DNA from 4 places in the Thioalkalicoccus limnaeus genome. Region 1 is predicted to be linked to each of the others. Evidence: predicted binding sites of a transcription regulator. Region 1 holds the regulator's gene; each other region holds the start of a gene.
The links. The regulator sigma-54, encoded in region 1, starts transcription at its own class of promoters, with help from an activator protein. The targets are predictions, from matches to a motif close to TGGCANGNTNCNTGCTT.
Positions count from the first base shown of each region.

Region 2: a site for sigma-54 is predicted at 1,645-1,661, ahead of ABC977_RS02995 (pilin). Genes of this name have one in related genera too.
Region 3: a site for sigma-54 is predicted at 2,173-2,189, ahead of glnL (nitrogen regulation protein NR(II)). Genes of this name have one in related genera too.
Region 4: a site for sigma-54 is predicted at 1,720-1,736, ahead of nifE (nitrogenase iron-molybdenum cofactor biosynthesis protein NifE). Genes of this name have one in related genera too.

Region 1 covers NZ_JBDKXB010000012.1:5,995-10,007, forward strand. Annotated here, with positions in the region: gene rapZ (RNase adapter RapZ) at 1-50, opposite strand, end outside; gene ABC977_RS10315 (PTS sugar transporter subunit IIA) at 100-564, opposite strand; gene hpf (ribosome hibernation-promoting factor, HPF/YfiA family) at 786-1,124, opposite strand; gene ABC977_RS10325 (RNA polymerase factor sigma-54) at 1,153-2,628, opposite strand; gene lptB (LPS export ABC transporter ATP-binding protein) at 2,749-3,474, opposite strand; gene lptA (lipopolysaccharide transport periplasmic protein LptA) at 3,471-3,986, opposite strand; gene lptC (LPS export ABC transporter periplasmic protein LptC) at 3,983-4,013, opposite strand, start outside.
Region 2 covers NZ_JBDKXB010000002.1:291,249-294,418, reverse strand. Annotated here, with positions in the region: gene ABC977_RS03000 (transposase) at 277-867, shown strand; gene ABC977_RS02995 (pilin) at 1,764-2,198, shown strand; gene ABC977_RS02990 (hypothetical protein) at 2,315-2,437, opposite strand; partial or broken gene ABC977_RS02985 (PD-(D/E)XK nuclease family protein) at 2,701-2,961, opposite strand.
Region 3 covers NZ_JBDKXB010000011.1:41,831-45,843, reverse strand. Annotated here, with positions in the region: gene glnA (glutamate--ammonia ligase) at 1-1,405, shown strand, start outside; gene ABC977_RS09980 (DUF4124 domain-containing protein) at 1,571-2,086, shown strand; gene glnL (nitrogen regulation protein NR(II)) at 2,284-3,354, shown strand; gene ntrC (nitrogen regulation protein NR(I)) at 3,354-4,013, shown strand, end outside.
Region 4 covers NZ_JBDKXB010000019.1:43,915-47,927, reverse strand. Annotated here, with positions in the region: gene nifN (nitrogenase iron-molybdenum cofactor biosynthesis protein NifN) at 1-289, opposite strand, end outside; gene nifE (nitrogenase iron-molybdenum cofactor biosynthesis protein NifE) at 286-1,686, opposite strand; gene ABC977_RS13155 (calcium/sodium antiporter) at 2,014-2,982, shown strand; gene ABC977_RS13150 (DUF2177 family protein) at 3,092-3,502, opposite strand; gene ABC977_RS13145 (carboxymuconolactone decarboxylase family protein) at 3,886-4,013, opposite strand, start outside.

The sequences.
Region 1 (4,013 bases):
GCAACGCTCTTGCCCGAGCCCGACAGACCGCTGACGATGATCAGTTTCATGGTACCTTGACAGGCCCTTCCGGCGGCGCCGGCCGAGTCCCGTGAGCTACTATGTCGTACGCTGTTCCCAGTCCTTGAAGAGGCCGAGTACCTCGGCCGCTGTCTCGGCGTTGCGCAGGCTCACCCGCAAAGCTGGATTGCTGAGCATCGTGGCCAACTGGGATAGAAGCTGCAGATGCATCTCATTGGCCGCCTCGGGTACCAGTAGCGCGAAGGCCAGGTCGACTGGCGTTTCGTCGATGGCGTCGTATCCGATCCCCGTCGCCAGTTGGGCGAAGGCCCCGATCGGTTCCCGGATCTCCGGTACGCGTGCGTGCGGCAGCGCGATACCGTGACCGAGACCGGTGCTTCCGAGCCGTTCTCGTTCGATCAAGCGTTCGAAGACGATCTCCGGCGTGAGGATCAGGTTCGCGCTGGCCAACAGTTCGCTCAAGGTCTCGAGCAAGCGCTTCTTGCTGGTGACCTCTACACGGCAGCCGATCCGGCGCTCGGCGATGAGTTCAGACGGAGACATCGATCACATGAATCCCAATGCACTGGACAAGGATAATGGGCGGAGATTTTCGCACATCCAGCGCGGTGATTGTGGGGTATTGCATCACAACGGCGTCAGCCGCTGTGAGCATCGCGTCGGTCGCGACGATCGCACCGAGTCGCATGAGACCAATCACTCGGGACGAAGTGGCGCCCGGTCCGGGGCGTTTGGTCTGCCTATCGCTCGGACCGGGGTGCTTCCTACTCGTCGGTCGGTGGGGCTTCGTCTAATCCTTTGAGGCTGTTGCCGCCGCGGTGATTGTTCTTCTTCTCCTTGTGGCGAATGACCTGGCGATCGAGCTTGTCGATCAACCCGTCGATCGCGGCATACATGTCTTCATGGACCGACTCCGCGAACAGGTTGGCCCCATTGACGTAGATCGTGGCCTCCGCGCGTTGGCGGAGCTTCTCGACGCTGAGGATGACGTGCATGTTGATGACGTGGTCGAAATGCCGCCCGAGACGCTCGAACTTGTTCTCGACATAGCCCCGGAGTGCCTCGGTGATGTCGACATGGTGCCCCGTCAGGTTGATCTGCATGATGTACTCCTAGTGTTCTGAACGCCTCTCAAGTGAGACGTTTACGTTCGTTCGAAGGTGGTATGCCCAAGGCCTCGCGGTACTTTGCCACGGTGCGTCTGGCCACATTGATGCCCTGATCCCCAAGCACGGTCGCGATCCGGCTGTCGCTGAGGGGCTTGCTGGCCGGCTCACCGGCGACCAGCTTGCGGATCAGGGCGCGGATCGCGGTCGACGAACATTCGCCTCCCGAAGCCGTGCCCACATGGCTGGAAAAGAAGAACTTCAATTCGAAGGTGCCTCGTGGAGTATGCATGTACTTCTGGGTCGTCACGCGCGAAATCGTCGACTCGTGCAGATCGAGGGTCTCAGCGATGTCGCGCAGGACCATGGGCTTCATCGCCTCCTCTCCGTGTTCCAGAAAATCCCTTTGCAACTCCACGATCTTGGCGGCAACGCGCAGCACCGTCTCATTGCGGCTCGCCAGGCTCTTGATGAACCAGCGTGCCTCTTGGAGGTGGCTCTTCAAGCACAGGTTGTCGGCACTTTGATCGGCACGGCGGATCAGCTTCGCATAGTCCGCATTAACCCTGAGCCGCGGCGTGATGTCCGGGTTCAGCTCGACCAACCAGGCGCCGTCGCGTTTGCGCACCAAGACGTCGGGTATAACGTACTCTGTTTGGATTTCCGCGATCAAGGCCCCGGGGCGGGGTTGCAGAGCACGAATCATCGTGATGGCCTGTGCCAGTTCGTCGGCGTCGAGGCCAAGTGCGGTGCGGATCCCGGCGAGATCGCGTCGCGACAGCGTGGCGAAGTGGTCGCGGCAGATGGCGAGCGCGACATCGCGCACGGGATCCCCTTGCGGATGTTGTCGCAATTGCAGAAGGAGGCATTCGCGCAGGTCGCGCGCGGCCACGCCTGGAGGGTCGAATGACTGGACGCGATGGATCACGGCCTCGATCTCATCCAACCCGAGGTCGGGGTCACCGAGGGTCGCCTTCAGCTCCGCGGTATCGGTCGTCAAGTACCCGTCGTCATTGATCGCATCGATGACGGCGGTCGCGATCGCCTGCTCGAGCGGGTCGAGGCGGGACAGGTTCAGTTGCCACATCAGGTGGTCGTGCAGGCTTTGCGGGCGACTGCGCTGTGCGAGCCAATCCGGCCCCTCTTCGTCGCGGGTCGCGCCGGGCAGGTAGCTGGTGTCGTAAAGGTCGCTCCACTCGGTGTCGACCGGTAAGTCCTCAGGGATGTCGGTGCGTTGCCCATCGACCTCGCGGTCGAGATCCCGCGGCGGGGTTTCGAGAAGGGCATCACGCTCTTCCGCCGGGCGTTCGCCTGCTTGTTCCTCGGCGCCATGGGAACCCTCGGTCTCGTCGCCCTCCTCGATCATCAGGTTCGATTCCAGGACCTCCTGGATCTCGCGCTGCAGATCCAACGTCGACAACTGCAGCAACTTGATCGCATGCTGCAGCTGCGGGGTCATGGCCAGATGCTGGCCGAGACGAAGTTGGATCGACTGCTTCATTGCTCGGATTGCCGTAACATGGTTCGCAATTCAATGCGATCTGGATCATTCTAGCCGATGCAACCCTGATCGTAGCATGACTCGAGGTGCCGGCCCCGGCTCGTGTCGAGTGCCCCGGGGTCATAGCGTGAAGTGCTCGCCGAGGTAGACGGCCCGGACCTCGGCGTTTTCGAGCAAGGCCTGGGGTGTCCCTTCGGCGATGACCCGGCCGTCGTTGATGATGTAAGCGCGGTCGCAGATGTCGAGCGTCTCACGCACGTTATGGTCCGTGATCAGGATGCCGATGCCGCGCTCGCGCAGATGGGTCACGATCTGCTTGATGTCGCCGACTGCGATCGGGTCGACCCCCGCGAAGGGTTCGTCGAGTAACATGACCCGTGGCTCGACGGCCAGCGCACGCGCGATCTCGAGGCGGCGGCGTTCGCCGCCGGACAGGCTCAGGGCCAGCGATCCAGCGACATGGGCGATGCCGAGTTCCTCGAGCAAGGCTGTCCCGAGGGTGCGCCGTCCGGCGCGGTCGAGCTCGCGGCGTGTCTCGAGGATCGCCAACAGGTTCTCCTCGACGCTCAGTTTGCGAAAGACCGAGGGTTCCTGCGCGAGGTAACTCAAGCCGCAGCGGGCGCGGGCGTGCATCGGCAGCCGCGTCAGATCCCGCCCGTCGAGCGTGATCCGGCCCGTATTGGCCGCAATCAGGCCGACGATCAGGTAGAAACAGGTGGTCTTGCCCGCGCCATTCGGCCCCAGGAGGCCCACGACTTCGCTGTCGTTGACATCGAGATCGACGCCTCGGAGTACCGGGCGATGGCGATAGTGCTTGGTGAGATTCGTTGCCCGCAGTGTCGTCATGGTGTGGGGGTGATCTCGATGCGAACGCGCTCCGTCCCGTTCGCGCTGGTCCCGGCCTTGATCTGGGAGGTTGCTCGATTGAACAGGATCCGATCACTGCTGAAGCGATCCTGACCCTGGTAGAGGACGGCTCGGTCGATCAAACTGATCTCGTCCCGGGTGACGTCATAGGTCATTTGTCGCGCCTCGGCCCGCTGCTCCGGGGCGTCGCCTTCGGCGCGTTGGACGAGGATCGCCGGGTCCCCCCAAGCGGTGATCCGTTCCGGCCGGCGATCGGGTCGATGCTGAACTTCGACTCGGTCGGCCTCGATGCGCAGCCGACCCTGTTCGACCAGGACCTGGCCTTGGTAGAGGCTGAGGGCGAGCTGGTCGTCGAACTGCACGCTGTCGGCCTCGATCTGGATCGGGTCGTCGGCGCCAGCGGGGCTTGGCACAGCGGATCCGACCCACGACGCCAGCAGCAGCGAGAGCGCGCAAGCGAGGTGTCGGCGGTCGTGACCGGGCTGAATCATGGTCGCCCCTCATCGGCCATGTGAAAG
Region 2 (3,170 bases), on a different contig from region 1:
CATCTTCTCTTGTCAGGGGACGGCTAACGGCTAATGAGTGCCCTCTACTCCTCGCGCCTCGCAAAAACTCTACGGCGAGCCCGCCGCGCCGTCAACAAAATAGGTGACCCGTATGTTTCCTTGACCCCTGCAGTGACCGGCCCGAGGCATCAACGAGGTGCAACAAGGTGGGTGTCCCGTAGATCCACGGAATTTAGACCCTGCCGTCTTCTCCTACAGCCCGAAATGTTGCATTTCAAGACCTGACCCCCTGCCCCCACGGCCAACATCCTGGCGGTGCAGAATCTGTTCTCGCGCAACCGCGGGCGCTCCATCAGCGCCAACGAGGTGCGGCGCTTGACGCCGGAGTCGGTCGCCGAGCGGGTCGCCGACCCCAACTTGGCGTTGGCCATCCAGAGCACGGTCCTGGCGATGCGCGGCCAGCAGGCAGCGATCGAGCTGCTCGAGCGCGAGGCCTGGCGGCAGACAAAGGCGTCGCCGACCTGGCGAGCGCTGCAAACCGTCAGCGGCATCGGGCGTATCCTCGGGCTGACCATCGTGCTGGAGACCGGTCCCATCGAGCGCTTCGGGCACGTCGGGCACTACGCCTCCTACTGTCGTTGCGTCGGCAGCCAGCACGTCTCCAACGGCAAGCAGAAGGGTCAGGGCAACACCAAGAACGGCAACAAATACCTCGCTTGGGCGTACGTCGAGGCGGCCAACTTCGCCGTGCGCTACAACCCGCAGATCAAGCGCTATTATCAACGCAAGCGCGCCAAGACCAAGGCCGTGGTGGCGACCAAGGCCGTCGCCCACAAGCTGGCGCGCGCCTGTTACCACATTCTGCGCGAAGGCCGCGCGTTCGATGTGAACCGCGCCTTCGCCTGAACCAAATCGGGCATGCCTCGGTGAGCTCGGACACGGGGTTGGCGAGCAGCCACCAGATCTGATTGAGCCCCGAGGCATTCCCGCCGAGGATGGCCACCGACACGGAGCGACAGCGTATGTGACCGAGACGCCCCCGCCGCTGAGCCACAACGGGGTTGGGTGCGCTCCACCGGAGCGTCAGCCAGAGATCTGTGAACGCACGGCCCGCCTCCAGGCATGGCCGTGTACCACTTGGACCTTGGCGGGGTACTGACGATTTTCTGGGGCTCGCATGAGCCACGGGCCGGGTGTCTTCTCCCCATCGGGAGCAGCCCCAGCGCCTAGAACCTGAAGGGTGACTGGTGCGGATCGGCTCCGCAACCACCACAAAGAGAACCGACGGCGCGTCCAAGGCACAACGCAGCGTTTCGTGGATAATTGATCCAGATCATCGCGCCAGGCCGCGAGGAACTTCTGTCGCCTCTTGACCAGGGTCAGCTAAATGGTGACCCCCTGCCCCCTTCCTTTTCGAGGCCTGACCCCCGCCCCCGCGCCCGAAATGCTGCATTTCAAGACCTGACCCCTCCTCCCTCGGAAGGCCGCGCCGGACGTGTCGCGCCGCCTAAGCGGTCGAAAATCGCCGACGGCCGGTTTTGACAATTTTCGTCACTTCTTGACCGGGAAGGTCGGTCGCGGTGGCTGGCGCGCGCGAGCGGCGTGTGGACGGCTGGTGGCATCCGGGTCGGCAAGGCTTTCGGAACAAGCACCTGCGGCGGGCCGGGGCCAGCGCGACAAGGTTGGCCCGATTGCTGCTGTCATCAGGCCAGGAGCGGAAGACGGCGCGCGGCCAGGTGGCCCGAGGGGTCTTCCGGCATTCCGGGTTCGACGACCATCCATGATCCACAGAGGACATTACGATGCACAAACAGCAAGGCTTTACCTTGATCGAACTGATGATCGTCGTCGCGATCATCGGTATTCTGGCGGCGATTGCGATTCCGGCGTACAACGATTACACGGTTCGCGCGCGGGTGACGGAAGGTCTGAGTCTCGCCTCTCCAGCGCGGACTATCGTTGCTGAGAACATTCAAACCGGTGCGGCGGCGGCTGGACTGGGCTGGGAGGAACCTGACTCGACTGATATCGTCGATGAAATCACTATTGGTGACGATGGGACGATCACCATCGTATACACCGCTCTCGCACGAGACGTGGAGATCACTTTGACACCAGATCCAACGTTCGCGGCGGGCGAGGTCGGCGAGGGGCGAATCACATGGGTATGCGAGGTTGACGAAGCCGATAATAATAAATATGTGCCTGCGAATTGCCGTGTCGGTGCGGCTGAATGAGTTAGCGTTGGCATCCTGATTTCCCTCAAAACGAAAAGGCGCCATCCGGCGCCTTTTCAGTCTCCGGAAAGAGGTTAGATCGCATGGCCATCGCGGCTCTGCTGCTCGGCAATTTCTTAGTCGGCATTGCACTCCTGCTCGGTGCCGACCTCGCCGACATCATCGGCGCCGAGCTCGGTGCGCGCCTCCTGATTGGCTTTACTGTGGTGCCCGGGTTGGTCATGTTGATCCGGCAACATCGGCCACATTGGCAACGGCAGCAGCAGGGAATGGGGTCAGGTCTTGAAATGCAACATTGCGTCCCCTCCAAAAACCCGTTTCGGCGACCGAGCGCGGGAAGGGGGCGTCGGTCGACCCCACGCAAGGGAATTACGGTGGCAGTTCAGGGTAATGCAAGCGCAACCGGGGGTCAGGTCGCACATGTAACGTCCAATCGAGCGTGCATTCCCGTGCGCGTCCCGCGCGACCTCTACGAGCAGGCCAGTCGGGTACGCCGCGGAAGTCATTCGGTCGGCGGTTCGTCCACCGACGTCACGTCCGTGGAATCATGGTAGGTCTCGATGCCCAGTCGCTCGGCGACCTTGCGCGCCCGCGCGTCGATCATCGGCGAGATCACGATCAAGCGCGCCGCCTTGCGTTGGTGCCGCGCTTCGTAGAAGCGGGCCTTGCGCTCGAAGATGTACATCCCGGCCTTGTCGATCGACGACTTCAGCTCGCAGATCAGCAGCAGGGGGAAGGGGGTCAGGGGAAGGGGGTCAGGTCTTGAAATACAACATTTCCGGAGAAGACCGGGGGAACGCAGGAGCACAAGGAATGGGGTCAGGTCATGTCTTTTGCCCGCTGTGGGCTCAGCTACCGCTTGTGGCACTTGGCTAGTCCAGCCTAGACTAATTCCAGATCAACCGACTTGAACGGAGGACGCGGGTGGAACGGGCAACCGCGCTACACGCGGTACGCCTTCCCTCCCCGCCT
Region 3 (4,013 bases), on a different contig from region 1:
GTCTGGAAACGTCATAAAGATGATCAAGGAAAAGGAAGTCAAATTCGTTGATCTGCGGTTTACCGATACCCGCGGCAAGGAGCAGCACGTATCCCTGCCCAGCAGTCAGATCGATGACGACTTCTTCAAGGAAGGCAAGATGTTCGACGGCTCGTCGATCGCCGGGTGGAAGGGCATCCAGGAGTCCGACATGGTGTTGATGCCCGAGGCTGAGACGGCCGTTCTCGACCCTTTTTCGGATGAAGCGACCCTGATCCTGCGTTGCGACATCCTGGAACCTTCGACGATGCAAGGCTACGAACGGGATCCGCGCTCGCTGGCCAAGCGTGCGGAGGCCTTCCTGAAGTCCACCGGTATCGCCGATTCCGCCTTTTTCGGACCCGAGCCCGAGTTCTTCGTGCTCGACGATGTCCGCTGGGGTGCCGACATCAGTGGCTGCTTCTACAAGATCGATTCCCAGGAGGCCGATTGGAATTCCGCGAAGGTCTTCGAAGACGGCAACATGGGGCACCGGCCGAATGTCAAGGGTGGCTATTTCCCCGTGCCGCCAGTCGATTCGCTGAATGATCTACGCGCAGCCATGTGCCTTGCGCTCGAAGAGATGGGGGTGCCCGTCGAGGTGCATCACCACGAGGTGGCAACCGCCGGCCAGTGCGAGATCGGAACGCGCTTCGCGACCCTGGTCCACCGGGCGGACATGAATCAGATTCTCAAGTATTGCGTCCACAATGTCGCGCATGCCTACGGTAAGACAGCGACCTTCATGCCCAAGCCGCTGGTCGGTGATAACGGCAACGGGATGCACGTGCACCAATCCCTCGCGAAGGACGGAAAGAATCTGTTCGCGGGTGACAAATACGGCGGCTTGTCGGAGACCGCGCTCTACTACATCGGTGGGATCATAAAGCACGCCCGTGCGTTGAATGCCTTCACCAACGCCTCGACCAACTCCTACAAACGCCTCGTCCCCGGCTTCGAAGCGCCGGTCATGCTGGCCTACTCGGCGCGAAACCGTTCGGCGTCGATCCGCATCCCGCATGTCCCGAGTCCCAAGGCGCGCCGCATCGAGGTCCGTTTCCCCGATTCGATGGGCAACCCCTATCTGTCGTTCGCAGCGATGATGCTCGCGGGCATCGACGGGATCCTGAACAAGATCCATCCGGGTGATCCGATGGACAAGGATCTTTACGACTTGCCGCCGGAAGAGGAAAAGTCCATTCCCACGGTTTGCTTCTCGCTCGATCAGGCGCTCGGCGCGCTCGATAAGGACCGTGAATTCCTGACCAGCGGCGGAGTCTTCACGGACGACCTGATCGACGGATATATCGCGCTGAAGATGCAAGAGGTCACGCAGCTGCGGATGACGACCCATCCGATCGAGTTCGACCTCTATTACAGTCTCTGACGATGCGCTGATCGATTCAGCGTTCGGCGCGGTGCAGTGCGTGCCGCGCCGGGCACGGGACGGGGAGCCGGGACACACCAGCGGGTTCCGGCTCCATACCTGACGATGCCCGATCGCCCCGAAACGGTTGGCTCCTGACCCCAACCTGCACTATCCTCTCGTGCCATGGGCTACCTGATCGTTTCACTTCTGGCCATCCTGGCGTCACCGCTCGCCGCCGACGTCTATCGCCATGTCGATGAACAGGGTCGGGTCACCTTCTCCGATCGGGCCGTGCCAGGTTCCGTTTTGGTGGAGAGTCGCGGCAGCGGGCCGCCGCCTGCGGCGCGCCCCTTTGATACGGTGGCCCCAGACGAACCGACCGGCGATCCGGGCCCGTTCGAGGCCTTCGAGATCCTCGAGCCGGCGGATGGCGACATCGTTCCGCACAATGAGGATCCGGTCGCGATCCGACTCTTGCTGATCCCTTCGCTGATGCCCGAGCAACGGCTTCAGCTGCGTGTCAACGGCCAACTGGTTCCCGGTGACTTGCGCGAGACCCAGACGGCTTTGCAAGGGCTAGCGCCCGGGTCGCATCGTCTCCAGGCAGTGATACGCGATGGCGACGACGTCATCGCGACCACGGATCCGATTGTCTTCCATCGGCGGCCCGGCTTGGATCCGACCGGGCCGGCACCGTGATTTAGCCAAAGTTCTACTGCGTCACCCTCCGAGGAGCGATCACCGGTCTCGGGACGCCGATATACCCCCCTATCTTGTTCCATGAATGGTCTGGTTCTTGCTTGATTAGAGCCGTTGGGTGTTCCCCTTCGATGCGGACCCCGGAGCCATCCCAGACGATTCGCCTCTCGCCTCGATCATTGCCGGTCTCATGCACCATGGTCTCGACACCGACGACGAATCTGGAACGCACCATCCTGGACAATCTGAGTACCGCCGTGCTCCTATTCGGCGCAGACCTTCGTCTGAGATACCTGAATCCTGCCAGCGAAATGCTGCTGGCGGTCAGCGCTCGCTATGTCCTCGGACACCCGGTCGGGGAGATCGTCGCATGTCCCGAGGGCGATCTGGAAGCGCGCCTGGAGGAGGCCTTGACCACAAAACACCCATTCACCGAGCGCGAACGGAATCTGCTATTGCTCGATGGTCGGTCGATCACGGTCAATTGCACGGTGCTGCCGCTGCACCAAGTCAATGCCGCGGGCGAGATCCTGATCGAATTGCATCAGGTCGATCGCCAATTGCGGATCACGCGGGAGGAGCAGCTGATCACTCAGCACCAGGCGAGTCAGGCACTGATTCGCGGCCTCGCACACGAGATCAAGAATCCTCTGGGAGGCTTGCGCGGGGCCGCGCAACTCCTCGAAGACGAGTTGCCGGACAAATCGCTTCGTGAATACACGCGCATCATCATCGAGGAGGCGGATCGTCTCCAGACTTTGATGAACCAAATGCTCGGTCCGAACCGGATGCCGCAGCGACGACAGGTCAATATCCATTCGGTCCTCGAGCATGTGCGAGGCTTGTTGATCGCCGAATCACCCGATGGGCCGGCGATCCAGCGGGACTATGATCCGAGCATCCCGGAGATCGACGCCGATCAGGATCAGCTGATCCAGGCCGTGCTGAACATTGCACGCAATGCCGTCGCAGCAGCGGGCCGTTGCGGCCATGTGGTGCTGCGCTCGCGCGTCCTGCGACAGTTCACGATCGGCAGCAAACGCCACCGGCTGGTCGTCTGCATCGAGGTCGAGGATAACGGCCCGGGCATCCCCGATGAGCTCAGGGATCGGATCTTCTTCCCAATGGTCACAGGCCAGCCTGGCGGCACCGGCCTAGGCTTGCCGATCGCACAGGAATTGATCAATCAGCACGGCGGCCTCATCGAATGCGAGAGCCGCCCCGGCCGGACCCTGTTCAACATCTATCTACCACTGGAGCGGTCTTGATGAGCAAAGAACCCAAGGTATGGGTTATCGATGACGATCGATCGATTCGCTGGGTCCTGGAGCGCGCGCTGCGGAAGGCCGAGATGGACGTCACGAGCTTCTCCAATGGTGTCGGCATCATGGAAGCCTTGCAACGCGAACAGCCAAACGTGATCCTGTCCGACATTCGGATGCCGGGCATCGATGGCCTGGACCTCTTGCGGCAGATCACCGCACGTTACCCCCATCTGCCAGTGATCATCATGACCGCGCATTCGGATCTCGAGAGCGCGGTATCGGCCTTCCACAGCGGCGCCTTCGAATACCTGCCCAAGCCTTTCGATCTCGATGAGGCGGTCGCGCAGGTTCAGCGCGCCTGTCGTCGCAACGCCGGTGCCACGCCGATCGAAGAGCTGCCAGTGCCGGGCCCCGACATCATCGGCGAGGCACCGGCGATGCAGGAGGTGTTCCGCGCGATCGGCCGGCTCGCGCGTTCGACCATCACGGTCCTGATCAATGGCGAATCCGGAACCGGAAAAGAGTTGGTCGCGCATGCCCTGCACCGTCATAGCCCAAGGTCGGATCAACCCTTCATCGCACTGAACATGGCGGCGATACCCCGGGATCTGCTCGAATCGGAGTTATTCGGTCATGAACGGGGTGCGTTCACTGGCGCCCAG
Region 4 (4,013 bases), on a different contig from region 1:
GGGACTTGGCGCACAAGGTCCGCAGACCTTCGATGACATTGTCATCGGCGCCCATCACCGAACTGACCTGATCCATCGCCGTCGTTTGCAGCGGGATGGGTTCGCGGAAATGCCGGACGAAGTAGACCTTGGCGAAGGCCGTGCAGCCCTGCGAGCCGTGCAGCATCGGGATCGTCCGGCGCAGCCCGAGGAAGGCGAGCGCGGCGCCGACGGTCTGGCTGGCCTTCAGCGGGCCGACCGACAGGGCCTTGTTGCGTTTGACGATCAGCGGTGGTTTTCGCGGCGTCATGACCGGGCCTCCGTCGCGGATCCGTGCCAGGGTGCCGGTCGGCGCGCCGCGTCCCAGACGGGGCTTTCGATCGTCAGGCACAGTTGGCGGGCGAGTTCGACCAATCCCGCGTACCCGGCGTAGCCGAATTCGCGTTCCTGGTTGATGTCGAGAAAGGGCACCCGGGCCTTGATGGCCGTGTACATGTTGCGGCCACCGGCGATCAGCACGTCGGCGCCGCGATCACGGACCAGATCGAGCAACCCGCGCGGATTGCCGTCTTCGATCATCAGCGCGTCCTCGCCCATCAGCTCGCGAATCCGCGCCTTGTCTTCCTCGGTCGACTTGCGGGTGCCGGTCGCCACGACCTCCATGCCGAGGTCCTGCAGGGCCGCGATCACCGACCAGGATTTGACACCGCCGGTGTAGAGCAAAGCCCGTTTGCCGCGCAGGCGGTCGCGCCAGGGTGCGAGCCGCGCCTCGAGCCCGGCCTCCTCGCGCGCGATCAGTCGCTCGGTCCGGTCGCTGAGGTCCGGGTCCGCGATCAGCCGCGCGAAATCGCGCAAGGCCCGCGAGACGTCGGCGGCGCCATAGAAGCTGCCTTCGAACCAGGGCGTCCCATAGGCTTCGTGCAGCTTGCGCGCGACATTGATCATCGCCTTGGAGCACACCATCATGTTGACCTCGGCGCGATGCATCGTCTGCACCTCGCGGAAGCGCGCGTCGCCGGACAGGGTGCAGAGGACGCGCAACCCGAGCTCATCGAGCAGCGGCAACACGTGCCAGAACTCGCCGGCGATATTGAACTCGCCGATCAGGTTGACATCGTGGATGCGGAAGTCGTCGCGTTCGATCCCAGGCGGCAGCGGGTCCGGCTCGCGTTGACCGCAGACCTGCTGGACCATGGTCTCGCCGGCGATGCGGTTGCCGAGGTTCTTGGTTCCGTAGAAGCCGGCGGCGTCGACGGCGACCACCGGCGTGCCCCAGCGCTCCTCGGCGGCGCGGCAGACGGCGCCGATGTCGTCGCCGGTCAGCGCCGGCACGCAGGTGTTGTAGACGAACACCGCCGCCGGCTGGTAGCTGTCGATCGCCTGCTTGATCGCATGGAAAAGCCGCTTCTCGCTGCGCCCCATGATCACGTCCTGCTCGGTCAGGTCCGTGGTCAACCCCAGGCGGTACAGCGTCGGGCCCGACGAACGGGTGCCGCGGTTGTCCCAGGAGCTGCCGGCGCAGGCGATCGAGCCGTGGACGATGTGGGCGACATCGGCGATCGGCAGCAGTGCGATCTGGGCGCCATCGAACGAGCAACCGCCGGCGGTCGCGCCGGGCTTGAGGCGGGCACAGCCGGATTTCTCTTTGTTCGCATTGTGCGCGCAGGCCGGTTCATCGAGCAGCGCGGCGATCTCTTTGGCTTTCATGATGGCTCCAGGGATCCTTCTCGGAACCAATGTAAGCAGTTTTTATGCCATAGATGACGCCCGGTCAATCCTCGGGTGCGCGGCGGGTGGCGCTGTCAGAAAAATGACAATCCCCGATGCTTGGCGGGTTTCGGACAGGGGGCGAGTCGAGGGCGCTTGGGGCGGATTGATTCTCGATCGGCCTTGCCCCATGTCGACGTGGCGGACGGCGGCCGTCCTCGATGAACCGATCGGCGCTCGTCCGCGGCGACTCCCGGTCTTCGCGCCTCGTCGCGAGACGGGCCCTCGACGGTGTCGGCCGTCGTTATCCATCTATGTGATCCCTTTATGCTGTTGCCTTCCCTCGCTGTTGCGTCGGGCCTGGTCCTGATGCTTTGGAGTGCCGATCGGTTCGTCGAGGGTTCGGCGGCCGCGGCGCGGCACCTCGGCATGCCGCCCCTGCTGATCGGGATGTTGATCGTCGGTTTCGGGACCTCGGCCCCCGAGATGATCGTGTCGGCGCTGGCCGCTTGGAACGGCAATCCAGGCCTGGCGCTCGGCAATGCCTATGGGTCGAATATTACGAACATCGCGCTGATCCTTGGGTTGACGGCGCTGATCAGCCCGATCCTCGTGCACTCGTCGGTTCTGCGCAGGGAACTGCCGCTCCTCGTGGCGGCGACGATCCTGACCCTGGCGCTCTTGTGGGACCGTCATCTGGACCGCGTCGATGCCTGGGTGCTGCTGATCCTGTTCGGCGGGCTGGTGGTCTGGACGATCCGTCAGGCGCGGCGATCGCGCGCCGACAGTCTGGCGGACGATGTCACCTCGGCGATGGTATCCCAGTCGATGCCGCTGACGCGCGCGCTGATGTGGTTGATCCTGGGTCTGATCCTGCTGGTCGCGAGCTCGCGGTTGCTGGTCTGGGGGGCGGTCGACATTGCGCAGTCGCTCGGGGTCGAGGATCTGATCATCGGCTTGACCGTCGTCGCCATCGGCACCTCGTTGCCGGAGCTGGCCTCGGCGATCATCGCCGCGCGCAAGGGCGAGCACGACCTGGCGCTCGGCAATGTCATCGGGTCGAACCTGTTCAATACGCTGGCCGTGGTCGGGATCGCGGGCCTCATCCAGCCCTTTGCGGTGCCACCCGAGGTCCTGTCGCGCGACCTGCTCGTGATGGGGCTCTTGACGCTCTCGTTGTTCGTGATCGGCTATGGCCTGCGCGGCCCGGGACGGATCAATCGCTACGAGGGCTCGGCGCTGGTGGTCTGCTTCGTCGGCTACACGGGTTATCTGATCACGACCCTGATACCTTGAAGTTCGGGCTATCGATCCGTCTCCGCGGTGCAGGTTCAGATCGAGGTAGGGGCCTTAGATGACCGGCGAAACGCCAAGCGCGAGTGCTCTAGCCGGTGATTCGACGGGCCTATCCGGCCAGCCAACGGCCGATCAGGAAGCTCGCCATCGCGACACTGGCACAGAGGGTCACGCCCCACAGGGTGTCGACGATGACGACCTTGAGCGGCCAGTTCGGCAGCGTCGCCATGTTCGTGAGCTCGTAGGTCAGATAGGTGAAGAACCCGAATAGGGCGCCGTTGACCAGCGCCCGCGCGAGCGAGTCCTCGGCCAACGCTGGGGCGACGGCGAAGTACAGGATCCCGGCGATGTAGATCAGGTAGAAGCTGAAGGCCGCCGGCCAATGGACGGTCGGGCTCAACAGGTGCGCGAGCTGTTCGCGGTAGAAGTTCTTGGCGATGACGCCGAGCCACAGCAGGTCGATGACGAAGAAGACCGGAACGGTCAGCAGATAGAGTTTGGCGTAGAAGAGCGACGGCATACCGGGTCCCTCGGGCGAGTGGCGGACGGCCGGCGACCGCCCGCGGTGTCAAATCCCGTGCTTGGGGATCACCGGATCGCGTTGCAAGCGCCGGCCTGCGCCGTCCTCGGTGCCTCGCGACCAGGGCCCGTTGCAGGTGCGGCTCCAGCCGCGATTCTCGTTGCAGGTGCGGCTTCAGCCGCATTTCTCGTTGTAGGTGCGGCTTCAGCCGCACGCAGGCCACGGCCCAGGCCGTCTTGCCGAATTGCGTTGCGGCTGAAGCCGCACCTACGCCGAGGAGCTGCACCTACACCCAATCTGTGATTCAACCGACAGCCGCGTGGGGGGCAGTATCGGTGGGGCGCCTGCGTCGCACGGCCAGCGCTGACTCTTTCAGCGCTGGCCTATTCGTCGCTGCGCGGTGCCGGGTTCGGCTCGGGCATCCGGCAGAAGCCTTGCGCTGGCACGCCGAGCGCCGCGTTGAACTTGCTCGACATGTTCTGGTAGGCGACCAGCGCGGTCAGCTCGACGA